DNA from 2 places in the Leucobacter japonicus genome. Region 1 is predicted to be linked to the other one. Evidence: predicted binding sites of a transcription regulator. Region 1 holds the regulator's gene; the other holds the start of a gene.
The links. Region 1 encodes HrcA, which represses chaperone genes, less so after heat shock. Its sites were predicted from a motif close to TTNGCACTCGNNNNNNNCGAGTGCNAA; they were not measured.
Positions count from the first base shown of each region.

Region 2: the regulator HrcA is predicted to act here: its motif matches at 11,156-11,182, upstream of groES (co-chaperone GroES).

Region 1 covers NZ_JHBX01000142.1:466,649-481,372, reverse strand. Annotated here, with positions in the region: gene AMS67_RS16365 (16S rRNA (uracil(1498)-N(3))-methyltransferase) at 1-46, opposite strand, end outside; gene dnaJ (molecular chaperone DnaJ) at 49-1,146, opposite strand; gene hrcA (heat-inducible transcriptional repressor HrcA) at 1,203-2,240, opposite strand; gene hemW (radical SAM family heme chaperone HemW) at 2,404-3,630, opposite strand; gene AMS67_RS17025 (DUF1990 domain-containing protein) at 3,637-4,773, opposite strand; gene lepA (translation elongation factor 4) at 4,770-6,623, opposite strand; gene AMS67_RS16335 (HNH endonuclease signature motif containing protein) at 6,691-8,145, opposite strand; gene rpsT (30S ribosomal protein S20) at 8,330-8,590, shown strand; gene holA (DNA polymerase III subunit delta) at 8,711-9,751, opposite strand; gene AMS67_RS16320 (ComEC/Rec2 family competence protein) at 9,821-12,391, opposite strand; gene AMS67_RS16315 (ComEA family DNA-binding protein) at 12,388-13,296, opposite strand; gene leuS (leucine--tRNA ligase) at 13,512-14,724, opposite strand, start outside.
Region 2 covers NZ_JHBX01000106.1:28,435-43,158, reverse strand. Annotated here, with positions in the region: gene glmM (phosphoglucosamine mutase) at 1-1,249, shown strand, start outside; gene AMS67_RS07975 (coiled-coil domain-containing protein) at 1,318-2,538, opposite strand; gene coaA (type I pantothenate kinase) at 2,569-3,564, opposite strand; gene glmS (glutamine--fructose-6-phosphate transaminase (isomerizing)) at 3,597-5,447, shown strand; gene AMS67_RS07960 (holo-ACP synthase) at 5,501-5,875, shown strand; gene tsaE (tRNA (adenosine(37)-N6)-threonylcarbamoyltransferase complex ATPase subunit type 1 TsaE) at 5,872-6,402, shown strand; gene tsaB (tRNA (adenosine(37)-N6)-threonylcarbamoyltransferase complex dimerization subunit type 1 TsaB) at 6,399-7,043, shown strand; gene rimI (ribosomal protein S18-alanine N-acetyltransferase) at 7,070-7,546, shown strand; gene tsaD (tRNA (adenosine(37)-N6)-threonylcarbamoyltransferase complex transferase subunit TsaD) at 7,543-8,625, shown strand; gene AMS67_RS07935 (hypothetical protein) at 8,752-9,216, shown strand; gene AMS67_RS07930 (class I SAM-dependent methyltransferase) at 9,299-10,573, opposite strand; gene AMS67_RS07925 (DUF4190 domain-containing protein) at 10,579-11,046, opposite strand; gene groES (co-chaperone GroES) at 11,264-11,560, shown strand; gene rarD (EamA family transporter RarD) at 11,652-12,575, shown strand; gene guaB (IMP dehydrogenase) at 12,649-14,151, shown strand; gene AMS67_RS07905 (sunset domain-containing protein) at 14,312-14,724, shown strand, end outside.

The DNA.
Region 1 (14,724 bases):
CGAACGCCGCATCGTCGAGATCTTCGCGGTAGTAGAGGTTCGCCATGCTCAGCCCTGGCGGAAGAAGCGGTCGCGAATCTTGCCGAAGAAGCCCTGGTGGAACTCCCCGAGATGCGGCTGCTCGTCCTTGCGCAGCGCGGCGAGCTGGCGCACCAGATCCTTCTCTCGGTTCGACAGCTTGGTCGGCGTCGCCACCTGCACCGCAATCTTCAGGTCGCCGCGCGTCGTGCTGCGCAGCCCCTGGATGCCGCGCCCGCGCACCGTCAGCATGTCGCCCGACTGGGTGCCGGCCTCGACCTCGACCTCGACCTCGCCGTCGAGCCCCGCGAGTTTCGCGCTCGCGCCGAGAATCGCGTCGGTCATCGACAGCTGCATCGTGCAGAGCAGATCATTGCCGTCGCGGCTGAAGATATCGTGGTGCATCACGCGGAATTCGATGAACAGGTCGCCATTGGGCCCACCGCCCGGGCCGACCTCGCCACCGCCACGCATCTGCAGGCGAGTGCCGGTGTCGATGCCCGAGGGCACGTCGATCGGGAAGGTGCGGCGCTCGCGCACGCGCCCCTTGCCCGCGCACTCAACGCAGGGATGCTCGATGACGGTGCCATACCCCTGGCAGCTGCCGCACGGGTGCATCGTGACCACGTTGCCGAACAGCGAACGGACCTGGCGCTGCACCTGGCCCTGTCCGCCGCAGACATCGCAGGTGACGGGGTGGGTGCCGGGCTGGCAGCAGCTGCCCTGGCAGACGTTGCAGAGCACCGCCGTATTGACCGTGATCTCGCGCTGGGTGCCGAAGATGACGTCTTCGAGCGAGACGTCCACGCGAATCATCGCATCGTCACCGCGCTCCGAACGCGAGCGCGGGCCGCGCTGACCGCCGCCGAAGCCGCCCCCGAAGAAGGTCTCGAAGATATCGCCGAAGCCCGCCGCCCCGCCCTGGCCGCCACCCATGTCATAGCGCTGACGCTGTTCGGGGTCACTGAGCACGTCGTACGCGTGCGTCACGTCTTTGAACTTCTCTGCCGCGTCTTCGCTCGGATTCACATCCGGGTGCAGCTGGCGCGCCAAACGCCGGTAGGCCTTTTTGATCTCTTCGGGGGTCGCCTCGCGGGTGACTCCGAGGGTCTCGTAGTGATCGGCCACGCTGTTGTACTCCTAGGGGTTGGTGGTGGGAAGTGCTGGTCGGATGAGGCGGCGGATTACCGCTCTTCACCCAGGAATCGGTTGAGGTATCGGGCGACCGCGCGCACCGTCGAAATGTTGCCGGCATAGTCCATGCGCAGCGGGCCGAGCACGCCGAGCTTCGACACGGCGGTGCCTTCTTCGTATGTGGACGCGATGATCGAGGTCTCGGATAACCCGTACGGCTCGTTTTCTCGCCCGATCGACGCAGAAACTTCTCTGCCATCGTGCGCGAGTTCGCCGAAGAGTCGCAGCAGGGTCACCTGCTCTTCGATCGCTTCGAGCACCACGGGCAACGATCCGGCGAATTCACCGTCGGGGCGCGACAGATTGGCTGCGCCGGCGACGGCGATGCGGTCGTTGCGATTGGCCTGGAGCTGGTCGAAGACGACGGTCAGCACGCGCCGCACGAGGTCGATTTCGTCGGGTTGCGCCCAGCTCTCGATATCCGCCTCGAGTTCGGCGACGGCCGCGGCTGCAGACTCGACGTCGATGCCGACCGCCGCTTCGGCGATCCGCTGACGCAGACCGTGCACCCAGGCCTCGGTGACGCGCGAGGCCGGCAACCAGGCGACCTGCTGTTCGACGACCCCGCTGCCGAGAATCAGCACGCTCAGCACCCGATCTTCACCGAGCGCCACGAGATCGATGTGCCGCACCGCGGTGCGACGCAACGACGGGTACTGCGCCACAGCAACCTGATTGGTGAGTTGCGAGAGCAGACGCACGGTGCGGGCCATGACGTCGTCGAGGTCTGAAGAATCGCCGAGGAACCGCTCGATCGCCGTGCGCTGGGCGACCGTCAATGGGCGAATGCGAGCCAGGGTGTCGACATAGAGCCGGTACCCCTTGTCGGTGGGGACGCGGCCCGACGATGTGTGCGGCTGCGCGATCAACTCGTCTTCTTCGAGCAGCGCCATATCGTTGCGAATCGTCGCCGCAGACACCCCGAAGCTGTGGCGATCGACGATCGCTTTCGAGCCCACCGGTTCGTTCGAGGAAACGTAGTCACTGACAATCGCGTGCAGTACGGCGAGGCTGCGCTCGGAAACCATTGCCCCTCCTGACGCCGAATCGTGGATGCGGGCCTCGCGCACGGGCACTGGCACTCGCATATTCCGAGTGCTAAGCCTACCGCAGTCCGACGATCAGGCGGCATTCGGAGTGGCGGCTCCGTGTTCGCCTGCGGCGAGATCTGAGGCGTGAGCTCGATTCATGTCAGCTGCCGAGCAGCCGGTGCACGACGGTATCCGCGAGCAACCGACCGCGCAGGGTCGGGATCACCCGGCCGCCGATCGCGGCTCGCCCGTCGATGAGTCCGTCGGCGATGAGCTGCGGGATCGCCCGGCGCTCCTCCGCCGTCAGCACCTCGGCAGGCAGGCCCTCGGCGATCCGGGTTTCGAGCAGAATGCGTTCTTCACGGCGTGACGCATCGGTGAGGGTCTCGCGTGAGTGCGCTGGGGAGACGCCCGCTGCCATGCGCTGCGCATAGGCACCAGGATGCTTGACGTTCCACCACCGCACGCCGCCGACGTGGCTGTGGGCGCCTGGCCCCGCAGCCCACCAGTCTTCGCCCGTCCAGTACGAGAGATTGTGCCGGGAGCGGGTCTCAGGGGTGCGCGACCAATTGCTGATCTCGTACCACGAGAAGCCAGCGGCAGCGAAGCGCGCGTCGGCGAGCTCGTACATCTCGGCGTGCAGATCCTCGTCGGGTTCCGCCACCTCGCCACGACGAATCTGCGCTGCGAGTTTGGTGCCGCGCTCGATGATCAGCGCATACGCCGAAATGTGATCGGGAGCGCACGCGAGTGCGGCGTCGATCGAGCGTTCCCAATCGGCAAGGCTTTCGCCTGGCGTGCCGTAGATGAGGTCGACACTGACTTGGAGGCCAGCGTCGCGAGCCCATTCGGTGACGAGCGGCACGCGCTCGGGCGAGTGGGTGCGGTCGAGCGTGGCCAGCACGTGCGGCACGGCCGACTGCATGCCGAAACTCACGCGGGTGAAACCGGCCTCGGCGAGCGTGCGCAGGTACGCGGCGTCAACGGAATCGGGGTTCGCTTCCGTCGTTACCTCGGCTCCCGGCGCCAGCCCCCACTCCTCGCGGATGCGGCCGAGCATGGTCGCAAGATCGCTCGCCGGCAGCAGCGTCGGCGTGCCACCCCCGAAGAATACGGTCGAAACCGGGCGCTCTGGCAGACCCGCGTCGCGGAGCACCGATGCACCGAGCGCGAGCTCCTGGCCGACTTGAGACGCGTAATCGTCGCGGGTCGTGCCGCCGAGCTCACTCGCGGTGTAGGTGTTGAAGTCGCAGTACCCGCAGCGGACACGGCAGTACGGGACGTGCACGTAGACGCCGAAGTTTCGGTGTTCGGCCCCGATTGCGACACTCGCAGGAAGCGAGCCGTCATCGGGAGCCGGATCACCCTCGGGGAGCGCGCTCGGCACGGCGGATCACCGACGGCTGCTCGGCCGACGCTGATGCGTGGTCGACACGGGCACTTCGGAGGTGGAGGAGTCGTCGCCTGCAGTCTCGACAGGTTCAGCCACCGGACTGGGTTGCGGTGAATCTGCGGTCACTGCAGATGCTTCGGGCTCCAGCGAGTCTTCGGGCAGTGGCGAAGCTTCTGTCTCGGGCGATGCTTCGGGTACGGGCGAAGCTGTGCGCTCTTGCGATGCTTCCGGCTCGGCAGATGCGTCCGGCTCGGCAGACACTTCGGGCTCAGCGAACGCGACCGTCTCCTCCTCCACGATCAGCTCTGATGCCGCACTTGGCTCAGACGGCTCATCGGACGCGGGCGTCTCCCCCGACTCGACGAACTCCGGTTCGAGCACTTCGGATGCCTCCGGCGACGATTCGACTCGCCCGCTGACGTCAGCGGCATCGCCGTCGTCAGCGATGGCGACGGATGTCTCATCGTCTGCCGCCCCCAAGTTCGGTGTGGGTTGTGCGCCCGGGGCGAGGCTCGCCAGCTGCGATTTCACGGCGTCGAGTGCGATGCGCACGTCGGCACGCCCCTTGAGTCCCAGCAGCCCGCTCTTCGGGGCAGCGACGAATCCGCGGGCGACCGCCCACACCGTGTCATCGGGGCGGAATTCGATCGCGAAGCGTTGCTCCCCCACGGCGCCCTGCTCGTCTCGGGTGCCCCACGCGAAACCGACGCATCGGTCGTCATCGATGGTGTAGATCACGAGTATGCCTCGTGGGTCTTGGCCGCCTGCGTGCAGCGTCGCTGTCGTTCCCGCGACGATGAACGGTTCGCCATCGGGCCCGAAGTGCTCTTCGAGTTCACCCGCGGCTTCAGGGATGCCGTCCCCCGAGAACGACGGGCCGGCGTACTCCGCGCCCGAGCCGCGCACGATGTCGGTGACGCGCACGCCCGAACCGCGTTGCGCACCCCAGGTCATGAGCAGGCTCGATGCGAGCAGGAAGCGCTCCTGTCCGCTGCCGAGGCGGAGCTCTTCCTCGTATGAGGTCATGCCCTCCGGCGGAAACTTGACGATATCGGGTTGCTTCGACGCGCCGACAGCGGCATACGTCACCGGCATCTCGACGTGGCTGCTGCGACGCGGGGGCTGCTCCTTGCTCATCGCTTGGCGCCTTCCTTGCCCTCCACATCTCCGGAGAGCGCTGCGATGAAGGCTTCTTGGGGAACCTCGACGCGCCCCACCATCTTCATGCGCTTCTTGCCCTCTTTCTGCTTCTCGAGCAGTTTGCGCTTGCGGCTGATGTCGCCGCCGTAGCACTTGGCGAGCACGTCCTTGCGAATCGCGCGGATCGTCTCGCGAGCGATCACTCGCGCGCCGATGGCTGCCTGAATCGGCACCTCGAACTGCTGACGCGGGATGAGCTTGCGGAGTCGCTCCGCCATCATCGTGCCGTAGCTGTAGGCATTGTCGCGGTGCACGATCGCGCTGAAGGCGTCGACCGTGTCTCCCTGCAGCAGGATGTCGACCTTCACGAGGTCGGCTTCCTGATCGCCCATGGGTTCGTAGTCGAGGCTTGCGTAGCCCTGCGTGCGACTCTTCAGGTGGTCGAAGAAGTCGAAGACGATCTCGCCGAGCGGAATGCTGTAGCGGAGCTCCACGCGCTCGCCCAGGTACTCCATGCCGAGCAAGCTGCCGCGGCGGCTCTGGCAGAGCTCCATGATGGCGCCGACGTAGTCTTTCGGCGCCAGGATCGCCGTCTTCACGACGGGCTCGCGCACGTTACGGATTTTGCCGTCGGGGTACTCCGACGGGTTCGTCACCGTTACTTCAGTGCCGTCTTCCTTTGTGACCTGGTAGACGACGCTCGGCGCCGTCGCGATGAGGTCGAGGTCGAACTCGCGGCGCAGTCGCTCGGAGATGATCTCGAGGTGGAGCAGGCCCAAGAAGCCGCAGCGGAAGCCGAAGCCGAGCGCGACTGACGTCTCGGGCTCGTATTGGAGCGCTGCGTCTTCGAGCTTCAACTTGTCGAGCGCCTCACGCAGCACCGGGTAATCGGAGCCGTCGAGCGGGTACAGGCCCGAGAACACCATAGGCTTCGGGTCGGTGTAGCCGGGCAGCGCCTCGGTCGCCGGGTTGCGCTTTGCGGTGACGGTGTCGCCGACCTTCGAGAGCCGCACATCTTTCACACCGGTGATCAGATAACCGACCTCGCCGACGGCAAGCCCCTGCGTCGGTCGCATCTCGGGCGCCGACACGCCGATCTCGAGCGCCTCGTGGTCATACCCGGTCGACATCATCTGGATCTTTTCGCGCGGCGACAGATTGCCGTCGATCATGCGCACGTAGGTGACGACGCCGCGGTACGGGTCGTACACCGAGTCGAAGATCATCGCTCGCGGGGCGGCATCGGCCACGCCCACGGGCGCGGGGATGCGCTCAACCACGCGATCGAGGAGCTCTTCCACGCCGGCACCGGTCTTGCCCGACACCTTCAAAATGTCGTCGGGATCGCCACCGATCAGATCAGCGATCTCGCGCGACACGCGCTCGGGGTCGGCAGCCGGGAGGTCGATCTTGTTCAGGACCGGGATGATTTCGAGGTCATTCTCCATCGCGAGGTAGAGGTTCGCGAGCGTTTGCGCCTCGATGCCCTGCGCGGCGTCGACCAGCAGGATCGCCCCCTCGCACGCGGCGAGCGAGCGCGATACCTCGTAGCTGAAGTCGACGTGCCCCGGGGTGTCGATCATGTTGAGAGCGAAGTCACCCGCATCGGTTGCCCAGTGCATGCGCACCGCCTGCGACTTGATCGTGATGCCGCGCTCGCGCTCAATATCCATCTTGTCGAGGTACTGCGCGCGCATTTCACGGTCGGGCACCGTTCCGGTGACCTGCAGCATGCGGTCGGCAAGCGTCGACTTGCCGTGATCGATGTGCGCGATGATGCAGAAGTTGCGGATCTTCGCGGGGTCGGTCGACGCCGGTGCCGGGGGGTTCAAGCTGCGTGGAGACATTGTTCGCAATTATCGCACGCGCAGGCGCCGGATCGCGCGCGTGCCGACATCTGGTCGTTCTGGAGCATCAGAAGGGCTCACCCGGGTAGGGCCTTCTGAACGCATCGCCATCCGATTGGTCTCCAACCTCATCGTCACCCGGCGGCCTTCTCGCCGACGCAGCCCCCTCAGCGGAACGCGCGAATCTCACGCGGCCCGGAGGCCGGTCTGCGTATGCACGACCAGCGGGACTCGTCCAGTGCAGCACACCGTCGTCGCTCTGCCGCACGCGCCAATCGGAGTGGTGTTTCAGCACGTGGTGACCACGGCACAGGTGGGCGAGGTTGTCGGTGGCAGTCGCACCGCCGAGCGCCGCGTCGACCGTGTGGTCGAGGTCGCACCGCGCGACGGGGACGCCGCACCCGGGAAAGCGGCAGTGCCGATCGCGTGCTCCCAGCCGACGGCGCATGCTCGCGCTCGGGCGGTACCGGTCAACGCTGAGCACGTCGGCGGTCTGGGGATGCGTCACGACGCGTTGCCACACGGGTGAGGTGGCCGCGAGTGCGCGGATGCCCTGCAGCGGTACCGGGCCCGCACCGACGAGCTCTGCCACAGGTGCGCTATTGCCCGATCGTGGCGCGTGTAGCGCTTCCCACGGCACGATGACCTGCACGCGGGCATCGATGGCGCATTCGCCGGCCCGATTGCCGTCGGGGTGTCGCGCAATACGCAGCCCCGCCCCGCTGCCTCCCAACACCAAGTCACACAGTACGTCGGCTCGCACCTGGTCACGTGTTCGAGTCGTCGACACTCGATCCACCTCGCGAGCGATGCGCGTCAACCGGTCGTGGATCGCGAAGGCTTCGACGGTCGGCAGTACCGCCGTCAGCTCGGACATTCCGTCGGCGACCGCGGTCACGACAACGCGGCGCTGGCGCACGGCCTCCTCGTGTCGCTCATCGAGGGTGCGCTCGGCGTACTCCTCGGCGAGTCTGCGCGCGATTGGCCGCAGTCGGTTGGCAGTCTCGACGCGCGCGTGCACGAGCACTGCGCGTTCATAGTCCGCGCGGCGCGCGGCGGTGGTCGAGGCATCGCCCGCCCCAATCACGAGGCCGGAATCCACGATGACTCGCGCATGCGTCGCCGAGATCTCGCCGCTCGCGAGTGCCGAGTGCGCGCCGCGATAGTGACGACGCAGCGTGTACGCCGCATCCATGCGCGCCTCGGCGGCGCGCTCGCTCGTTCCCAGCAGGAGTGCCGCCTCCGCACGCAGTGACCGGTACTCCAACTCGGTACTCCGCCCTTCACCGGGTTCGGTGGCCAGCTCGACCGCCGCACCGAGAAACTCGCTCCGCGCCGCATCGAGGGCCCGTTGCACGCCTTCGAGGTGCTCCACCCAGTTCAGCAACTCATCGACGCGCGCACGCCGAGCCGCACCGGCTGCGGAACATGGAGCCGACGGAGCCGACAGACCTCCTGCGGCCGCACCAGCCACAGTCATCTCGCCGCCTGTGGCGGGGTGCTCACGGGTGTCGGGGGTCATGCTTCCATCTCACCAGGGACCACCGACATTCTTGACACGGCAGCAATGCCGGGTATCACGTTCCGAGTTCTGCTAGACTCGACTCTTGGCTTGCGTGTGGTCAACAACCACACCTCCCGTAAGGTGCCCTCTCTCACCGTGCGGATCAAACCCGTCAACTGGATTTCAAAGGACACATCTCAACGTGGCAAACATTAAGTCGCAGCTCAAGCGCATCAAGACCAACCTCAAGGCGACCGAGCGCAACCGTGCGTACAAGAGCGAGCTCCGCACCGTCGTGCGCGCGACCCGCACCGCTATCGCCGGTGGCGACAAGGCAGCTGCCGAGGCAAAGCTGAAGGTTGCAAGCCGCAAGCTGGACAAGGCCGTCTCCAAGGGCGTCATCCACAAGAACCAGGCTGCGAACCGCAAGTCGAGCCTCGCTGCACAGGTCGCAGCGCTCTAACGCTCACTGCGCAGCAGTCTTGAGGGCCCCGCTTCGGCGGGGCCCTTTTTCGTGCGCCATTTTCCAGCGGTCGATGACGTGCCGCGCGAGGACGACGCGCTTCGCGCGCGCCACCGCATTTCAGCGCAACGACACCCTGCCGCGCTTCGCGACGAACAGCAAGTACTTCTCGAGCGCGTACTCGGGATCACGACTGCCACCCTTCAGCAGCCACTCGGTTTCCGCGGCCAGATCGATGGCCCGCGCGAGATCCTCCTCGCGCCACCCCCGCACCTCACGCAATGCGCGGTCGACCTGCCACGGTGCCATGCCGAGCTCCTTCGCCAATTGGCCGCCGGATCCCGCGGCTCCGTACACCCGAGCCATCGCGCGCACCTTCATGTTCAATGCCGCGAGCATCGGAATCGGATCGGTGCCGGTCGAGAACGCCTGACGCAGCAGCACGAGCGCGTCGGCTGCGCGCCCCGCTGTCGCGGCGTCTGCCACGCGGAAGGCGTTCGTCTCCACGCGCCCTTCGGTGGCGCGGGTGACCTGATCTTCGTCAATGCGCGTACCTACGTCAGAGACGAGTTGCGTGATCGCACCGGCGAGCTCACCGATTCCGCCTGAGTACGCCGCAGCGAGCTGGCGCACGGCGCCCGGAGTCGCCTGCGCGCCGGCCCGACGGAACTCGGCTTGCACGAACGCCAGTCGGTCTTGATCCTTCTTCATTTCAGGGCAGACCACTTCGATGCCGGCCCCCGCGCCACCACGCACCAGATCGAGCAGCGCCTTTCCGCGCTGCCCGCCCGAGTGTCGCAACACGAGCGTCGTGTCGTCTGCGGGCTCGACCACGTAACGCTTCGCATCTTCGAGGAACGCGTCGGAGCACTTCTCAACGCCGTCGACCCGAATGAGTCGGGGCTCAGCAAAGAGCGACGGACTGGCGATGGTGAAGAGCTCCCCTGCCGTGTACGAAGCGGCATCGACATCGTGTACTTCGAGGTCGGTGTGCGCATCGACGAGAGCAGACTTGATCGCCTGGCCGGCGCGGTCGGCGAGAAAGGCCTCGGGACCTGAAATGAGCACGACAGAAGCCGGTCGTGCTTCGCTCCAGTCGAGCTGCTGAATCTTCGCCTTCGCAGAAGCCGATCGGGGTGCCGCTTTCCGTGCCTGTGCCACCTCACCAGCCTACCGGCGCGCTCCGACATCGAGACGCCTGCGGCCGTCCATACCGGCGGAGAGCTGACCTCATCTCCCCCGCTCCACCCAGGTGCGCAGCGCCCCCGCACGCCCGCTCAGCGCGATGGACCCGAGCTGATCCGTGCGCAGCGCTCGCGTCCCCGCCCGCGCCAGCCCGTCGAGCGCGGAGGCCGTTGGGTGACCGTACGAGTTGTCTGCCCCGACCGAGATCAATCCGACTTCGGCGTGCACGCGCGCAAATAGCGCCGGATCGAGGTCAGACGAGCCGTGATGCGCGACTTTCATGACGTCAGCCTCGAGCGTTGCGCCTGACCGTTCGAGTGCAACCTGCTCGGTTTCCCCCGTATCGGCGAGGAGGAGCACTGTGAATTCACCGGTGTCAACGTGCAGCACCTGGCTGGCCGCGTTCGTATCAGCGGGCACGATATCTGGGGCGGGCGCGAGCACTTCCCAGCGCAGGTCTCCCAGTGCACCACGCACGCCGGCGACCCCGGGAGTCACGGGCACGCCGGCCTTCGAGAGCGTTGAGACGACCGGCCTCGCGTCCCCGTCCTCACGATTGTTCGGCGCGACCAAGGCACGATCGACACGATCGATGATGGCCGGGAGGGCACCGACATGGTCGCGATCGTCATGGGACAGGACGAGGATCGCCACACGCCCGATGCCGAAACGATCCAGGCATGCGGTCAGCAAATCAACGTCATCGCCCGTGTCGACCATCATGACCGCGTCAGGTGCGGCGGGGTCGCGCAGCATCAGTGCGTCACCCTGCCCCACGTCGCAGGCCACCACGCTCCAGTCTCCGGGAGTGCCGATCTGATCCGCAGTCGGCACGATCAACGTCGGGCCGAGGAACACTCCGGCAGCCGCAGCCGAGAGTGCGGCGAGCCAGACCCGTATCTTGGTCGGACGCGGGCGCACCTCGCCCCAGGGGTCGGGCCCGCTCGCCAGCGAGGAGCAAGATTCGGCGCAGGCTTCTCGACCCACCTCGCCTGCGCTGCGACTCCCCCGAGCACTCAGGCCTTGCGACCGGCCTCCTCCCTCTCCCGGGCGATCGCGCAGGATCCACCACACGATCAGTACCAGCGCCTCGACCGCTCCGAGCAGCAGCGCGCCGCTCCACCCACCCGGCCAGAGCCAACGCGCGGCCGGAAGCGCTGCGGTCACCGCAGCGGTTGCCTCGATCCATCTCGCCGCAATCGCCGCGCCCCACACGCACACCGCCGCGGCCGAGCTCGAGACCGGTTCCGCGAGCATGGCCAGCAGTCCGAGGCCCGTGCCCCACGGCGCGGCCGGCGCGGCGAGCACGTTCGCGACCAAGCCGGCAGCAGGAAAGCCATCCTGCACCAGCAGCAAGAGTGGCCCGCAGGCGAACTGTGCGGCGATCGCCACCGCAACGGGGAGGCGCACCCACTGCGGCACCGCGAACACTCGACCAATCGCTCGCGATATGCCGGGTGCCCAGAGCAGGATGCCCGCGGTGGCCGTGACCGAGAGCGCGAAACCGGGTTGCAGCGCCTGCCAGGGATCAGCGATCAGCAGGGTGAGAATCGCGAGCGCCAGACAGGGAAGCGCCGATGCGCGCTTTCCGCCGTACCCGGAGACCAGCACGACCGCGGCCATCACCGCTGCCCGCTGCAGGCTCGCATCGGGCCCGACCACACCGACGAAGCCGAGGAGTGCCACCGCCGAACCGATGATTCGCCCCCGCCGCCCGACACCGAGTCTCGCGACGACCGAAGCCATCGCCGACACGACCAGCGCGCAATTGGCGCCGGACACCGCGACGAGGTGGGTCAATGAACTCTGCTGCATGTCGGCGTTCAGCTGCTCGGAAACCAGGGACGTATCGCCGACGGCAAATCCTGGCACGAGCGATGCCCCGGGTGCGCCCGCTGACAGATCGCGCAATCCCCCGCGCAGATGCGTCGCCCACCGGCTAAGTGCCGCCTGCGCTCGACGCACCGTATTCGCCCCATCGGGGTCGCTCTTCATCTCGGCCTCCGACACGCGCACGCCGTATGCGGCCGATGAGCCGGGTTCGAGCATCACCAGTCGGCCCTGCACCCGAAGCCGAGAGCCCGGGGCCCACTGCTCCACCCCTTTCGGGTCGTCGAACCACAACACCACCGGCACCGCCCCGCTGCGACTCTGAGCTGCAGCAGACACCCACCCGGCACGTCGTCCGTCGGCATCCGTGCCGAGCTTCGGAAACGCACGCAGCGTCACCTCGAGCTCGAGCGGTGAGCCGCGCTCGGCCGCACTGCGGAACCCCGGGTCGGCTCGGACCGTTTCGAGCGCGTCCACTCGCGCGCCCAGCACCACGGCGAACCCGCACAGCACGACCACGCAGGCGAGCACACGTCGCGCAGTCAACCAGCGCGTCAAGATGATCGCGATCGTGCCGGCTAGTGCCGCCCCGATAGCAAGCCGGCCGCCGGTGCCCGGGAGCACGATGCACACGGACACCACGGCCCAGATCACGAGTGCCGGGGCGAAGAGCCGCCAGATTCCCGGTGGCGCGCGCGTCGCGGAGACAAACTGGTCGGTCGTGGGTGCGGAGTGGCCGCTCACGGCTGAGGGATCATCGATCGCGGGTGCGGGGCGGCGGGTCACGGCACGACCAGATCTCTGAACCCCTCAAGTGTCTTCGCTCCGATCCCGGAGACCTCGAGCAGCTCATCCACGGAGCCGAATCCGCCATTCGCCTCCCGCCAATCGATGATGCGCTGCGCGAGCGCGGGCCCGATCCGCGGCAGGGTCTCGAGGTCGGCGATCGTCGCCGAGTTGAGCGACATCTTGCCCGCGCTCGCGCTTGCCCCTCCGGGCCCTCCAGAGCCCGGCGGTGCCTCGGCCGCCGAGCTCTGCCCAGCGGAGAGCCCTCCCGAGCCTTGTTCGGCCCAGACCGCAGCCAGCGCGGCGTCGGGCACGACGATCTGCTCGCCGTCGACGACGGTGCGCGCCAGGTTCACCGCATCGAGCTGAGCCGCTTCGGTGGCGCCGCCCGCCACAGCAATCGCATCGGACACCCGAGCACCCTCAGGCAGTTCGACGACGCCCGCGGCTGCCACCGCGCCGACCACGTGCAGGGTCACCGTGCCGCCGGCTGCAGCAGGGTCTGCACCGCTCGACGACCGCTCACGTGCGGCGCCGCCCCCTGACTCGATCACTCCATCGGTAAGAGCACCCTCATCGGTATCACCATCGCCGGTGTTCTCCCCAGCAACGAGATCGGTGTCGAGGGAGGCTGCGTCCGCGGGCACCGCGTGCCCGCGGACCATCGTGAACCCAATCGCCACGGCAACGGCTGCGACGAATACCACCACGCCGACAAGCACGGGGAGAGCAACCGCACGCTTCAGCCGATCTCGGACGCGCGTCGCGGGTGCCCAGGCCAGCGCCCCGGGGGCAGCATCGCTCGACAGACCCGAGGATTCGCCTCGGGCCCAGTGTCCGCGTTCGAGCACACGCTCCGATGTCCAGGCGGGGGCGATATCGACCGGCACGGTGTCATGCAGCACTGCCTGAGTCTCGGGCCCACGAGGTGATTCGATCGCTTCATGTCTTGCCGCACCGCGACCGGCTTGCTCCACATCCATGCCGAAACGCTATGGGGGCGTCGGGTACGCACAACGCCCGTGGTGGCAATCTGTGAACAGATCTCCACCACGGGCGTCATACGCGACGCTGTGGACGCGTGCGGCACAGCGCGAGCACGATGCCGCGCCGCCGCGACCTACGCCGCGGGCTTCGTCGCGATACTTACGATCTTCGGCACGCGCACAATGACGTTGACGATCTGGCGGTCGCCGATCGCGCGCTGCACACCGGCCGATGCGCGGGCCGCTGCTTCGGCGTCCGCCTCAGACACCGAGGCGGGAAGCGTCAGGCGATCCCGCACCTTGCCATCGACCTGCACGACCATGGTGACCTCGTCTTCGACGAGCAGCGACTCGTCGGCGGACGGCCACTCGGCGAGCGCGACGCTCGGCTCGTACCCGAGCTTCGCCCACATATCTTCGGACGCGTAGGGTGCGAAGAGCGACAGGATCTGGGTGATCGCCTCAGCCGACTCGCGCACGGCCGGGTCGGCAACACCGGCGCCCGAGTCGATCGCCTTGCGCGTCACGTTGACCTGCTCCATGAGGCGCGCGACCACGACGTTGAACTTGTACGCCTCGACGAGCCCCGGGGCGTCGGCGAGCAAGCGATGGGTCGACCGGCGGAGTGCCTTGTCGCCCGCCGCGAAGTCGGCGCCGCGGGCCGCACCCGAGGCTTCGACGTCGTCGACGATGCGCCAGGCGCGCGCCAGGAACTTCGCAGACCCCTGCACCGACACGTCGGCCCAGTCGATGTCGTCTTCGGGCGGGCCGGCGAACGCGAGCGTCACGCGCAGCGCGTCGGCGCCGTGCGCCTGCAGCTCGCTCGCGAACTCGACGAGGTTGCCCTTCGACTTCGACATCTTCGCGCCGTCTTGCAGCACCATGCCCTGGTTGAGCAGCGAGGTGAAGGGTTCATCGAAGTCGAGGTAGCCGAGATCGTGCAGCACCTTGGTGATGAAGCGCGAATAGAGCAGGTGCAGAATGGCGTGCTCGACGCCACCCGCGTACTGATCGATCGGACCCCAGGCGTTGACGACCTCGGGGTCGAACGCCTGCGTGCTGTCGGTCGCCGACAGGAACCGGAGGTAGTACCACGAGCTGTCGACGAACGTATCCATCGTGTCGGGGTCGCGCGTCCAAGTGTCGCCGGTCTCGGGGTCGACCACGGTCGCCCACTCGGTGGCCGCGCCGAGCGGCGAAGCGCCCTTCGGCTTGAGGTCGAGCCCCTCGGAGGCGGGCAGCTCGACCGGCAGCGCATCGGCGTCGACCGGGCGCATCTCGCCATCGGCACCGTGCAAGATCGGGATCGGCGTGCCCCAGTAGCGCTGGCGCGAGATCAGCCAGTCG
Region 2 (14,724 bases), on a different contig from region 1:
CGGGCGTTCTGCCCGGAGCGAGAGCCGTCGTGCTGTCGCCGTCGTTGCACGCGATCCGCGTGTCTCCGGTGAGTTCATCGCGGCCGCCGTTTCGGCCGGGCTCGCCTCAGCCGGGGTCGACGTGCTCGACGCCGGGGTGATCCCGACGCCGGCCGCGGCGTACCTCGTAGCCGACACCGGAGCCGACTTCGGCGTCATGGTCTCGGCCTCGCACAACGCGGCCCCCGATAACGGCATCAAGTTCTTTGCCGAGGGCGGGCGCAAGCTCCCCGACGACGTGGAAGATCAGATCGAAGCCGCGATCGATGGTGCGACCGTCGCCGTCACCGGCCGCGAGGTCGGCCGCATTCGCCGATTTGCCGATGCCGAGGACCGCTATTTGGTGCACCTGTTGGGCACGCTTGAGGGCCTGCGGCTCGATGGCATCCACGTCGTGCTCGACTGCGCGCACGGCGCCGCAGCTGGCATCTCTCCCGACGTCTTCACCGACGCCGGCGCACAGGTCACGGTGATCGGCAATGATCCCGACGGCTTCAACATCAACGACGGCGTTGGCTCGACCTACCTCGAGCCGCTGCGCGCGGCCGTGCGCGAGCACGGCGCAGACCTCGGCATCGCCCACGACGGCGACGCTGACCGTTGCCTCGCGGTCGACGCGGCCGGTGACGTCGTGGACGGCGACAAGATCATGGCGATCCTCGCGCTGTCGATGGCACGTCGTGGCAAGCTCGAACGCAACACGCTCGTCGCCACCGTGATGTCGAACCTGGGGCTCAAGCTCGCGATGGCCGACAACGGCATCGACGTGGTCGAGACGGGAGTCGGCGACCGCTACGTGCTCGAAGCCATCAATGCCGAGGGCTACTCGCTCGGCGGGGAGCAGTCGGGCCACGTCATCATGAGCGATCATGCGACGACGGGCGACGGCATCCTCACGGGACTGCACATTGCCGCCGAGATCGTGCGCAGCGGGCAGACTCTCGCCGAACTCGCGCAGTGCATGACGGTGTACCCGCAGGTGCTCGTCAACGTGCGCGGCGTCGACCGTACCGGTGTGCACGGCGATGAAGTGCTGCAGCAGGCCGTCAGTCAGGCCGAGATCGCGCTCGCAGGTAAGGGGCGGGTGCTGCTGCGCCCCTCCGGCACCGAGCCGGTCGTGCGCGTGATGGTCGAGGCCGAGCACGAGGAGCAGGCTCAGCGTCTCGCCGACGACCTCGCACAGGTTGTGCTGGAGCGTCTCGCCGTCTGAATCGCATCCGTGCGCAAGAAGCGCCCGGACCCGCCACGTGCGGGCCCGGGCGCTTCTTGCGTTTCGGCTCAGTACCAGTGCGGGTCGCGTGCCTGCCAGGTGTTCCACGCATTGCACGGGGTGCCGTAGACCGATTGGATGTACGCGAGACCCCAGTCGACCTGGGTGTTTCCGTTCGTCAGCCAATCTGCCCCGGCAGTCGCCATCTTCTCTGCGGGCAGTGATTGGGGAATACCGTAGGCGCCGCTCCACGGGTTCAGCGCGTCAGCGCGCCAATCGGACTCGCCCGTCCAGAGCGAGACGAGGCACGAGAATTGGTCATCGCCCCACCCATACGCTGGCAGCACCGAACGGGCGTGCGCCTGAGCGCCGGCGGGATCCACGACGACCGAGCCGCCGCCTGATCCGCCGGAGCCTGATCCGCCGGAATCGCCTCCGCCTCCGTTTGAGCCGCCGCCTGCGCCGTCATTCTCCTGCTGCTCCTGCAGTTGCCGCGCGGCCTCCTCGCGCGCACGCTCCTGTTCGGCGGCCTGCTCGGCGACCTGCACGCCGATCTGATAGCGCCGCTCGACATCGGCGGTGGTGCCGCGCAGCGACGCCAACTGCGCGTACATCGTGTCGCTGCGTTCGTCGGCGAGGGCGACAGCCTGCTGCGCCGTGTGCGCTGCCGCTGCGGCATCGGCGGCGGCAGCATCGGCGGCCTGGGAGAGGCGCTCGCGTTCTGCCGCAGCATCGGCGGCCTGCTCGTTCAATGAGGCGGCGGTATTCACTTGCGATTCCGCCCGCTCGGCGATGCCGTTCCAGGTGCCCGACACCTGTGTCGCCATCCCGATCTTCGCCATGAAGTCTTCGGGGTTCTGCGCGTCAGCGAGCGCGCTGGCACTCGCAAGCCCCGTACCGTTCGTGTACAGCCACGACACCATGCGTCCGAGTGCCTCATCGTTGTCGGCGAACTCATGCTCGGAAGCGGCGATCTGCTGCTGCAACGACGCTTCCTTCGCTTGTGCGAGCTGCAGGTCGTGGTTCGCCGCCCTGGCGGCTGCCGTAGCATCGGCTGCCGCCGCGGTCGCCGTGCTGGCCTCGCCTTGCGCCCGCTGGAGCGCACGCTGCAGCGTTGCGTACTCGGCCTGGGAATCGGTTTCCGACTGTTTCGCCGCCTGAACGTCTTCCCAAGTCGGGTAGTCATCGGTGCTCTGCTCCACCGCAAGGGCCGGAAGAGTGCCGGTGACGATGATCGCGGCCGCGAGCGCGGCTGCCGCGGTGTGGCGGAGGAGACGGGGGCGACGCATGGAGCCCAGGGTAGACCTTCAGGCTGAGGCCTACACCTTTCTCAGGAGCACCTTCTGCACCCGGTGGTCCGATTCCTTGCGGAGCACGAGACTGGCGCGTGCGCGTGTCGGTCGGATGTTCGCGACGAGATTCGGCTCATTGATGTTGTTCCAGAATTCGTCTGCCACCGCGACGGCGGCGTCATCGTCGATCGAGGCGAAGCGCTTGAAGTGCGAACTCGGGTTCGCGAACGCGCTTTCGCGCAGTTGCAAGAAGCGATGCCGGTACCAGCGTTGGATATCGGCTGTGCGCGCGTCGACATAGACGGAGAAGTCAAAGAGGTCGCTCACTGCGAGCGGATGATCCATCGACGCGGGCTGCAGCACGTTGAGGCCTTCGACAATGAGAATGTCGGGGCGTCGCACAACGGTGAACTCATCGGGCACGATGTCGTAGACGAGATGGCTGTAGTGCGGTGCACGCACCTCGGCGACGCCGGCTTTGACCTGGGAGACGAATCGCAGGAGCGCTCGGCGGTCGTAGGATTCGGGGAAGCCCTTGCGATGCGCGATGCCGCGCCGCTCGAGCTCGGCGTTGGGGTAGAGAAACCCATCGGTCGTGATCAGTTCGACCTGAGGGGTCTCCGGCCAGCGGGCGAGCAGATCGCGCAAGATGCGCGCGACGGTCGACTTGCCGACGGCGACCGAACCGGCAATGCCGATCACGAACGGGCTCGGCTGCTCATCCGCGCGCTGCAAGAATCCGCGGGTGCGCTGGTGCATCTCGCGTGCGGCGATCGCGTACTGGTTGATGAGCCGGCTGAGCGGCCGGTACACCTCGGAGACCTCGGCCAGGTCGAGGGGCTCACCGAGCCCGCGGAAAGCCGCGATCTCGCCCTCGGTGAGCGGCATCGGGGTCTCGCCCGCGAGCCGCGCCCACTCGTCGCGATCGATCTCGGTGAACGGCGAGGTGAACTCGGGCCGCACGAGGGTGTGGGTATCCGTGGAGACGTCGCCACCGCGAGGCGTCAAGGTGTTCTTGGTCATCGTGCATCAATGGTGCCACTAAACTAAGGCCCATGTGTGGAATCGTCGGATATGTCGGCCCTAACGACACCGTTGAAGTACTGCTCAACGGACTGCGTCGCCTCGAGTACCGCGGCTACGATTCGGCCGGAGTCGCAGTCGTGGACTCCGCCGGAACGCTGTCGGTGCGCAAGCGCTCGGGCAAGCTCGCCCGCCTCGAAGACCTGCTGGAGGCCAGCCCGCTCGATGCGGCGGGCACCGGTATCGGACACACCCGTTGGGCCACGCACGGCGGCCCGACGGATGTCAACGCGCACCCGCACCTGGGCGACGACGGCAAGCTCGCGCTCATTCACAACGGCATCGTCGAGAACTTTGCCGAGCTGCGCACTGAGGTGGAGGCCGCTGGCGTCGAACTCCTGAGCGAGACAGATACCGAGGTGGTAGCGGCGCTGCTGGGCGTAGAGGTCGCTCGCCAGGGCGATCTCGAAACCGCGTTCCGCTCGCTGGTCGGGCGCCTGCACGGCACCTTCACCCTGCTCGCGATGCACCGCGATGAGCCCGGCAAGATCGTCTCGGCTCGTCACCATTCGCCGCTCGTCGTTGGCCTCGGCGACGGCGAAAACTTCCTGGGCTCGGACGTCGCCGCATTCGTGTCGTCGACGCGTCGCGCCGTCGCCGTGGGCGAAGATAACATCGCCATCATCACGCCCGATGAGGTGCGGATCACCGACTTCGCTGGGAACCCGGTCGAATTCGACGAGTTCGAGGTCGAGTGGGACGCGGAAGCGGCTGACAAGGGTGGCTGGTCGTCGTTCATGGCGAAGGAGATCACCGAGCAGCCCGACGCCGTCGGCAACACCATTCGCGGGCGCCTCTCGGCCGCCGGCGTCGACATCCCGGAGCTCACGGCGTTGGGCGACGAACGCCTCGCGAACATCGAGCGCATCATCATCATCGCCTGCGGTACCGCCGCGTACGCCGGTCAGGTCGGCGCCTACGCGATCGAGCAGTGGGCGCGCGTGCCCGTCGAGGTGCAGCTCAGCCACGAGTTCCGCTACCGCGACCCGGTGCTCTCCGACCGCACGCTCGTGATCTCGGTCAGCCAGTCGGGCGAAACCATGGACACGCTCATGGCCGTCAAGTACGCCCTCGAACGCGGGGTCACCACGATCTCGGTCTGCAACACGCAAAGCGCGACCATTCCGCGCGAGTCGGATGCCGCCGTGTACACGCACGCCGGGCCCGAGGTCGCGGTCGCCTCGACCAAGGCGTTCGTCGCGCAGATCACGGCGCTCTACTTGATCGGGCTCCACCTGGGTCGCGTCCGCGGAGCGCTCTCGGCTGAAGACCAGGCCCAGGCCGTCGAGCAGTTCGAGGCACTGCCCGCAAAGGTCGCCGAGGCGGTCGACACGCACGATCAGATCGCGCAGCTTGCGCACTGGATGGCCGACACCCGTTCGGTGCTGTTCCTGGGACGTCACGTCGGGTTCCCCATCGCACTCGAGGGCGCGCTCAAGCTCAAGGAGATCGCTTACATTCACGCCGAGGGCTTCGCCGCCGGCGAGCTGAAGCACGGGCCGATCGCGCTCATCGATCACGGTCAGCCGGTGTTCGTACTGGTGCCGAGCCCGCGCACCTCGCCGCTCATGCACTCGAAGGTCGTCTCGAACATTCAGGAGATCCGGGCGCGCGGCGCGCGTATCATCGCCATCGTGGAGAAGGGCGATACCGCCGTACTGCCGTACGCCGATGACGTGGTCCGCCTTCCGCTGGCAGATGCATTCTTCGAGCCGCTGCTGCAGGTCGTTCCGCTGCAGTGGTTCGCGCTCGAGCTCTCGTCGGTGAAGGGGCTCGATGTCGACCAGCCGCGCAACCTCGCGAAGTCGGTCACGGTCGAGTAATCGAAGTACCCGCGCCGAACGAGATTCGGTGCGGGGCGTGTGAGGAGCAGGTCATGATTCTCGGGATCGGGGTCGACACGGTCGACATCGCCCGGTTCGAGCGCACGCTCGCGCGTTCGCCGAAGCTGCAGGATCGCCTGTTCACGGTCGGCGAGCGCGAGCGTCCGCTGCATTCACTCGCGGCGCGTTTCGCCGCGAAGGAGGCGCTCATCAAAGCGCTCGGCGGTTCGGGCGAGCTGCGCTGGCACGACATGGAGATCACGCGCGAGCGGGATCGCCCCCCGCAGTTCGTGCCGAGCGAGCGATTGCAGCGCGCGCTTGCTGAGCGTGGTGCCGGGCTGCCGCATGTCTCGATGACGCACGACGGCGGGTTCGCGACGGCGTTCGTCGTACTCGAAACCGCGCCCACTGCCGGAGTCGCGGAGTGAGCGCGCAGCGCACTGTCGAGACGCGGCACCCCGATGACCCCGACGCGATGCACGACCTCGGGGTGCAACTCGGGCGTGTGCTCCGCGCCGGCGACCTCGTCATTCTCACGGGGCCGCTGGGCGCGGGGAAGACCACGTTGACGCGGGGGATCGGTGAAGGGCTCGGAGTGCGCGGCCCGGTGCAGAGCCCGACGTTCGTGCTCGCTCGCACCCATCCCTCCCTGAGCGATGGCCCGCCGCTCGTGCACGTCGATGCGTATCGTGTGCGCGATGCCGAAGAACTCGACGATCTCGACCTCGACTTCGAGGGGGCCGTCGTGGTTGCCGAATGGGGGGCCGGTGTCGTCGATACGCGGTCGCACTGGATCGAGATCGTGATCGAGCGCCCGGTCGGAAGCGCCGACGATGATGGATCGGGTGACTCGGCTGGCGCTCCGCCTCAGGACTGGTCTGAGACGCTGGTCGAACCTCGAACGGTGACGATCTCTGCGTGGGGTGCCCGATGGGCAGAAGGAGTGCTGCAATGAGCGAGGTCGCTCCGGAACTCGGCGAACACGTGCTGCTCGCCATCGACACCGCGATCGGCACGAGTGTGGCCGTGGGGGCGGCCGGCCGGGTCACGGTGGCCTCGAGCGATGACGCGCGCGGTCACGCCGAAGCCATCGGACTGCTGCTGGAACGGGCATTTGCCGAATCCGGCGTCTCTCCTGCCTCGGTCACCGGCGTCGTCGCCGGGATCGGGCCCGGTCCGTTCACCGGCCTGCGCGTCGGCATCGCCGCCGCGCACGCGTTCGCGACGGGGCGGCGCGTGCCGCTGCTTCCCGTGCAGGGGCATGAGGCGGTGGCGCTTGAGGTCTTGGAGCAGGGGGCTGCTTCGAGCCTCCGCGTGGTGCAAGACGCCCGTCGACGCGAGCTGTTCGTGACGGAGTTCCGTGCGTTGGACTGGGCCGGAATTCCCGAACCGGTCGCGGGGCCTCAGCTCTGGACTCGCGCGGACTTCGCCGAGCAGCCGGGTGACGTCTGGCCCGAGCGCATTCCCGCGGCGTCGCTGGTGCGTCTCGCCGCGCGCCGGCTCGCGTCGGGCCGGGCATTCGACGACGATCGTGCGCGATACCTGCGGGCTCCGGATGTCGTGCAGCCCGGTGCCCCGAAGCGCGTGTCGACGTGACGAACGGCGATCCGGCACCCCTGGTGATGCGCGACGCGACCCTGGAAGACGTGCCGCAGATCTGGGCCCTCGAGGCCGAGGTCTTCGGCGCGGAGGCCTGGAGTGAATCGATGATGCGGGAGGAAGTCACCGGTGACCACCGCACCTACCTCGTGCTCACCGATGCCGGGGGAGCGGTGCGCGGCTACGCCGGGCTCCTCGCCGTGGGAACCGAAGCCGATGTGCAGACGATCGCGCTCTCGGCGTCTGCGCGTGGCGCGGGTGACGGGCGCCGTTTGATGAACGCACTGCTCGACGACGCCGATGCGCGTGGCGTTCGAGAGGTCTTCCTTGAAGTGCGCGCGGACAACCCGGTCGCGCAGCGGCTGTACGTCTCACTCGGGTTCGCCGAGATTGGTGTGCGCCCCCGCTACTACCAGCCAGATGGCGTGGATGCCGTCGTGATGAAACTTGAGATGCGGCACCGCGAGGGCCGCACGAACGGAGAGGCGGAACGGTCATGACGGTGCACGAACCGCTCGTGCTCGGCATCGAGACGAGCTGCGACGAAACAGGCGTCGGCATCGTGCGCGGGCGCACCCTGCTCGCAAACGCTATTGCGTCGTCGATGGATGAGCACGCGCGATTCGGAGGCGTCGTGCCCGAAGTGGCGGCGCGTGCGCATCTCGAAGCCATGACGCCGACGATCGAGCGCGCACTCGCCGATGCCGGTGTGCGGCTCGATGAGCTCGATGCGATCGCGGTGACCTCCGGCCCCGGGCTCGCGGGTGCGCTGATGGTCGGCGTCTCCGCGGCGAAGGCGCTCTCGATCGCGCTCGATAAGCCGCTCTACGCGGTGAACCATCTCGTCGGCCATGTCGGCGCCGACCTGTTGCACGGCGAGGGACTGCGCGAAGCCGTCGGCGCGGTCGGAGAACTCGAGCTGCCGACCATCGCGCTGCTGGTGTCGGGCGGGCACACCTCGCTGCTGCTCGTGCGGGATCTGGTCGGCGACGTCGAACTGCTCGGGGAGACGATCGACGACGCAGCGGGGGAGGCCTTCGACAAGGTGGCGCGCCTGCTCGGACTCCCGTATCCCGGTGGCCCGCAGATCGACCGGGTCGCCGCTGACGGCGACCCGAACGCGATTCGTTTTCCGCGCGGCCTCACCCGCTCCAAAGATTTGGAGCGTCACCGCTACGACTTCTCCTTCTCGGGGCTGAAGACCTCGGTCGCGCGCTGGGTCGAGCAGCAGGTGTCTGCCGGAGCCGAGGTTCCCGTCGCCGATGTCGCGGCGAGCTTCCGCGAAGCGGTGGCAGACGTGCTGCTCACGAAAGCGATTGCCGCGTGCCACGATCTCGGCGTACCCCGCCTGCTGCTCGGCGGAGGAGTCGTCGCGAACGCACGCGTGCGAGAAGTTGCGGCAGAGCGCGCGGCGGCTGCGGGTATTCACCTCCGCGTGCCGCCCCTCTCGCTGTGCACCGACAACGGTGCGATGATCGCGTCACTCGGGGCACAGCTCGTCGCGGCCGGGCATGCGCCCTCGGGGCTCGGGTTCGGGGCGGACTCGACACTGCCGGTGCAACAGGTGCAAGTCGGGTGAATGGCAGTCGGCGACGAATTTCGTCGTCGTGCCCGCAGGAAATGCGTGCATCAGTCGAACCTGAGCGTTATCTTTGAAGAGCGAATTGGGGAATACGCCTCATCGATGCTTGATCGAAGGAGAATCATGTCCGACAACCTGCCTGGCAACGAACCCGCTGCGGGCCCGGTGCCGCCCGCCGCTCCGAACGCATCATCGGTGCCTCCGGCTCCGTCCGCGCCCGTTGCTCCGGGAGTGCCGTCCTACGCCGGAGCTCCGGTGCAGAAGAAGGGTCTGGCGCTCACCGCGCTGATCCTGGGCATTCTGAGCCTCGTCTTCTCGTGGGTGCCGATCGCTGGCGCTGTGGGCGGCATCATTGCGCTCATCCTCGGCATCGTGGCGCTCCGCAAGGGGCAGTCCAAGGGACTGTCGCTGACCGGCATCATCACCGGTGCTCTCGCACTGATCATTGGTGCGATCGTGACGATCGGATTCTTCGTCGCGCTGAGCCTGGGTCTGGGCGCTGCTCAGGAGTGCCTGAACGGGGCTGACACCGTCGAGATCGCGGGTCAGACTGTCTCGTGCTCGAGCATCGACTCGTCGGCATACTAAACCGCGACTCCGCGAATGGCCCCGGAAGCTTCGGCTTCCGGGGCCATTCGCGTCTGCGGCAGACGCCTGCAAGCAGCGCTCGTCAGCAGCGCTCGGTCAGCAGCGTGATGTGCTTGCCGGCCGCATCGCGCGTGAGCACGAGTGTCGCGCTGCGATCGCCTCGGAGTTTCAGCCGCGTGCGCAACTGCGCGGGGTCGATGTCGGCTCCGCGCTTCTTGATCTCAAGTCTTCCGATACCGCGAGCCGCGAGCTCGCGCCGCAGATCTTTCTCGCGAGACGGCAACGTATCGAGCACGCGGAAGGACTGCACGAACGGTGACGCAGTGAGCGTGTCGCTGGTCAGGTAGGCGATGTGCTCATTGAGCATCCCGGCACTGAGCTCATCGGCAACGGCTCCGATGAGGCGCGCGCGAATCACCGCACCATCGGGTTCGTGCAGGTAGGAGCCGAGCGTGCGCCCCGGTGCATCGGGAGCATCCGCCGCCGCTGTGAGTTCGTGGGTCTCGGCACCGCGATGCAGCAGCGCGGCACGCTTCACGCCCGTGCGGGCCGCACCGCCGAACCACAGCGCGGTTTCGACGACCTGCCCGTCGACCGAGACCCATTGCGCCTCGGCATCGTCGGGGATGAGGTCACGGTCGAGCCCCGGCCCCAGCTTCACACCGACAGGCAACCGGTCTGCGAGGCCGAATGCGAAGTCGAGGGACGGCGAGTAGTCGTCGGGGGAGGCGATGCGGCGGGTGTCGCGATGCCCGGCGGTGCGACGAGCCGGATCGAGAAAGGCGCCGTCGGCGCGATCGAGAGAGAATTGCGTCGCATCCCCGCAGAACACCTCGGGTTCCGGTGCCCCGGTGCTGCGGGCGACGACCCCGAGGTTCGCTGCGGCGAGCCGCGCGGTGAACGGATCGAGTTCGACGGCGAGGGGCGAGATGCCTGCCTCGAGGAGCGCAATCGACTCCGTGCCGATCCCGCACCCCAAATCTGCGACCCGAGTGCACCCGGCGTCGCGGAATCTGGCGGCGTGGCCGCGAGCAACAACCATGCGGCTCGCCTGCTCGAGGGCGGCAGGGGTGAAGAGCAGGGACCGCGACAGCTCGCCGAACTTCGCGGACGCCTTGCGCTGCAGTGCGCCCTGAGTGAGGACCGCGGCGACGAACTCGGGGGTAGACCCGGCGGCGCGCAGACGACGGTTGAGCGAATCCGCGGTCTCGCCGGCTTCGAGGGCGTCTCCGACCAGCGCGAGCGCTTCGAGGCCGTCCGGGGTGAGCAGAGCGTCCCAGCCCGGCAGGGCGGTGGCAGCAGTCGGCCCCGGGACTGGATCCCGGGGCCGGTGCGGCTCATGAGCCGATGCGTGCATGCGGCTCAGTAGCTGTAGGGGTCGTACCCCGAGTCGAACCCGGAGAACGCGGCTCCGAGCGACGCGATCATCGTGATCACGAAGCCGACGTACAGCACGACGAAGAGGGCGACAAGTACGAAGTAGGCGTAGCCGATGATCAGCCCGGTGAGTGCGATGCCTCGACCGGCATCGCCTGTGCGCTTGATCTGGCTCAGGCCCATGTGGCCGAACACGATTGCCGCGACCGGCGCGATGAACGCGAGGATGATTGCGAGCAGCGCGAAGGTGTTCGTCTGCGCAAGCGTGGTCGCCGTCGACGCGGGCACGGGCTGCCGGTACGGCTGCGCGGCATACCCCGTCGGCGCTCCGTAGGGCGCCGCCGCGCCGATGGGGGCGGTGGGCGCCTGCGGGAACGGTTGCGTCGGCGCGGCAGACTGGGTGAGATCGGGGAGCGGGGTCGTCGGCTGCTCCGGGTACTGGGGTGTGGACATTGCGGCTCCTCCAGAACGATTCGGTGCGACGGACCCGTCGAGGCGCCATCGCGGGCGTACTCCACATTGTAGGCGCGGCGTTCGCTGTCGGCGATCCTGGCTGACACGGTTGGCACTCCCCTTGCACGAGTGCCAACCGGAGCCATAGACTCGAACCTAGACGCGCTCGCATGGGGTGAGCGCGAACTCACTTTCAGACATTGGAAAGAGGTCAACCGTGTCGGTCGCCATCAAGCCGCTCGAAGATCGAATCGTTATCAAGCAGGTCGAGGCAGAGCAGACCACTGCTTCCGGTCTCGTCATTCCCGATAGCGCCAAGGAGAAGCCCCAGGAGGGCGAGGTCGTCGCAGTGGGCCCGGGCCGCGTCTCCGATGCAGGCACCCGCATTCCGCTCGACGTCACCGTGGGCGACGTCGTGATCTACTCGAAGTTCGGCGGCACCGAGGTCAAGGTCGGCGGCGACGACTACCTCGTGCTCTCGGCTCGCGACATTCTCGCGGTCGTCACGCGCTAAATATCGCTTTTCGGGCAGCGGCCCCGATGATCCGGACGGATCGTCGGGGCCGCTGTCGTGTCGGGGGCGTCGGCGGTCGTAGACTGATTCGATGGGGCAGACGCGTGCAGGGCTCGGATTCGGTCTCGGCGCGTACCTCTGGTGGGGCGCATTCCCGTTCTACTTCGGCCTCATCGCGATGGTCGGTCCGTTCGAGGTGGTGCCGTGGCGCGTCGCCACGTCGCTGATCTTCTGCGCGCTGCTCGTCACCGCGACGCGCAAGTGGACTCAGGTACTGACGATCCTGCGCACACCGCGCCTGCTCGGCTGGTTCGCCCTCTCCGCGCTGTTCTTGTACGCGAACTGGCAGATTTTCGTGATCGGCGTCATGACCGGACACGTGCTCGAGACGGCGCTCGGCTACTTCATCAACCCGCTCTTCACGATCCTCATCGGCGTGATCGTGCGCAAAGAACGCCTGACCCGCTTGCAATGGGTCGCTGTGGGCATCGCCGGCGTCGGGGTGCTCATCGCCGCGATCGCCTACGGATCGTTCCCGTGGATCGCGCTCGGTATCGCGCTCTCGTTCGGCCTGTACGGTGCGGTGCACAAGCACGCGGGGGAGTCGGTCGACGGCATCACCGGCCTCACGATCGAGACGATCGTCACGCTGCCGATCGCCGCCGTGCAGCTCGCCATCATCGCCGCGACGACAGGGATCACCGCGTTCTCGTTCGGTGCCGATATCACCGTGCTCGTGCTGCTCAGTGGCATCGCGACCGCAGTGCCGCTGATTCTGTTCGGCGAGGCCACGCGGCGATTGCCGCTGTCGTACATCGGATTCCTGCAGTTCCTCACACCGATTCTCAGTTTCCTCTACGGCACGTTCGTGACGCACGAGGAGATCACGGTCGGGCGTTGGATCGGTTTCATCGGGGTGTGGATCGCGCTCGTGATCCTCATCATCGACATGGTGCGCACGCTGCGACGTTCGCCGTCGGCGCAGGTGACCACCGCCCCCATACCTTTAGACTGAGATGCAGCACGGGTGCCGCATCCGGCGACCCGCGAATCTCTGACAGACCCACTCCCAGATAGATAGAGGTTCCATGGAACAGCGTGACCCCTTCGCGTTCACCGGCCTGACCTACGACGATGTGCTGCTGTTGCCGGCGCACACCGACGTCATCCCGAGCGAGGCGGATACGTCCACCCAGCTCACGCGGCGCATCCGCCTGAACATCCCGCTGATCTCTGCAGCGATGGACACGGTCACCGAAACCCGCATGGCGGTGGCCATGGCGCGCAACGGCGGCCTCGGCATTCTGCACCGCAATCTCTCGATTCAAGATCAGGCCGAGATGGTCGACCGGGTGAAGCGCAGCGAAGCCGGCATGATCACGAACCCGGTGACGACGTCGGTCGACGCGACGGTGGCCGAGGTCGACGCGCTGTGCGGCGAGTACCGCGTTTCGGGGCTGCCCGTCGTCGATTCGAACGATGTGCTGCTCGGCATCATCACGAACCGAGACATGCGATTCATCGACCCGAAGGATCGCTCGCAGGTGCGGGTGGCCGATGCCATGACGAAGATGCCGCTGATCACCGGCCCGCGTGGCATCTCGCGCGAAGACGCAGCAGCGATCTTCCGGCAGCACAAGATCGAGAAGCTGCCCCTGGTCGACGGCGAGGGGCGACTCACCGGGCTCATCACGGTCAAAGACTTCGACAAGGAAGAGCAGTACCCGCTCGCGACCAAAGACGAGGCGGGTCGACTTCGCGTCGGCGCGGCCGTCGGCTTCTTCGGAGATGCGTGGAAGCGCGCGGGCGCGCTGGTCGATGCGGGCGTCGACGTGCTCGTCGTCGACACTGCGAATGGTGACAGCAAGGGCGTGCTCGACATTATCGCCAAGATCAAGGCCGACCCGGCGTTCGCCGCGGTCGACGTGATCGGCGGCAACGTCGCGACCTACTCGGGTGCGAAGGCGATTGTCGACGCCGGCGCCGACGCGGTGAAGGTGGGCGTCGGGCCCGGCTCCATCTGCACCACGCGCGTTATCGCGGGCGTGGGCGTGCCCCAGGTGACCGCGGTCTACGAGGCTGCGAAGGCCGCGACGCCGGCCGGCGTGCCGGTCATCGCCGATGGCGGGCTGCAGTATTCAGGCGACATCGCGAAGGCACTCGTTGCGGGCGCATCATCGGTGATGATGGGTTCCCTGCTCGCGGGCACCGACGAAAGCCCGGGCGACCTGGTATTCGTCGGGGGCAAGCAGTTCAAGAACTACCGCGGCATGGGATCGCTCGGCGCGCTGCAGACGCGCGGCGAGCGCACGTCGTACTCCAAAGACCGCTACTTCCAGGCCGACGTGCCGAGCGACGAGAAGCTGATTCCCGAGGGCATCGAGGGCCAGGTGCCCTACCGCGGCCCGGTCGGTGCCGTCAGCCACCAGATGATCGGCGGGCTGCGGCAGTCGATGTTCTACGTGGGTGCGCGCACCATCGTCGATCTCAAGGAGCGCGGCAACTTCGTGCGCATCACCGCAGCGGGGCTCAAGGAATCGCACCCGCACGATGTGCAGATGGTCGTCGAAGCGCCGAACTACAAGCGCTAAGCCGTACACGTCGCGGGCCCGGGTCGGATTCGATCCGGGCCCGCGACGTATCCGGCTGGATCGCCGACACGCGTGGGGGCACTGCGCCGAGGGTGAACCGGCGGGTGAAGTTCCGAATCGGCACTGCTGCAGCGGCGTCCGTTTCACTAGGCTCGCGCTCATGGTTTTTTCTCAGGAAACGCATCCGACGTTCAGATTCGCGTGGCGTCGATGGAGCGGCGCGATGCTCGCGTGTGCGCTCGTCACCGGTCTTGCCGTGTCGGCGATCGGAGCTCCGGCGCCGGCGCACGCGGTGAGCGATGCGGATCCTGCGACCACCACACCGATCGCCGAGGCGCTCGACGCCCCGGTCGAGGGGGCGATTCCAGAAGACGCGGCTCCTGCGGATCCTACTCCGTCGACCGAGACGGTGCCCGAGGTCGAATTCGCTGCACCAGGCGTGTCGTTGTCGCCGGCCAGCATCGAGCTCGGAGACGCCGCGGTCACCGTCGCCGTGCAGATCGCCTATGCGCCGGGTGATCCCGCAGCCGATCGTGAACCATTCAGTGAACTGCGCAACGGCACTGCGGTGAA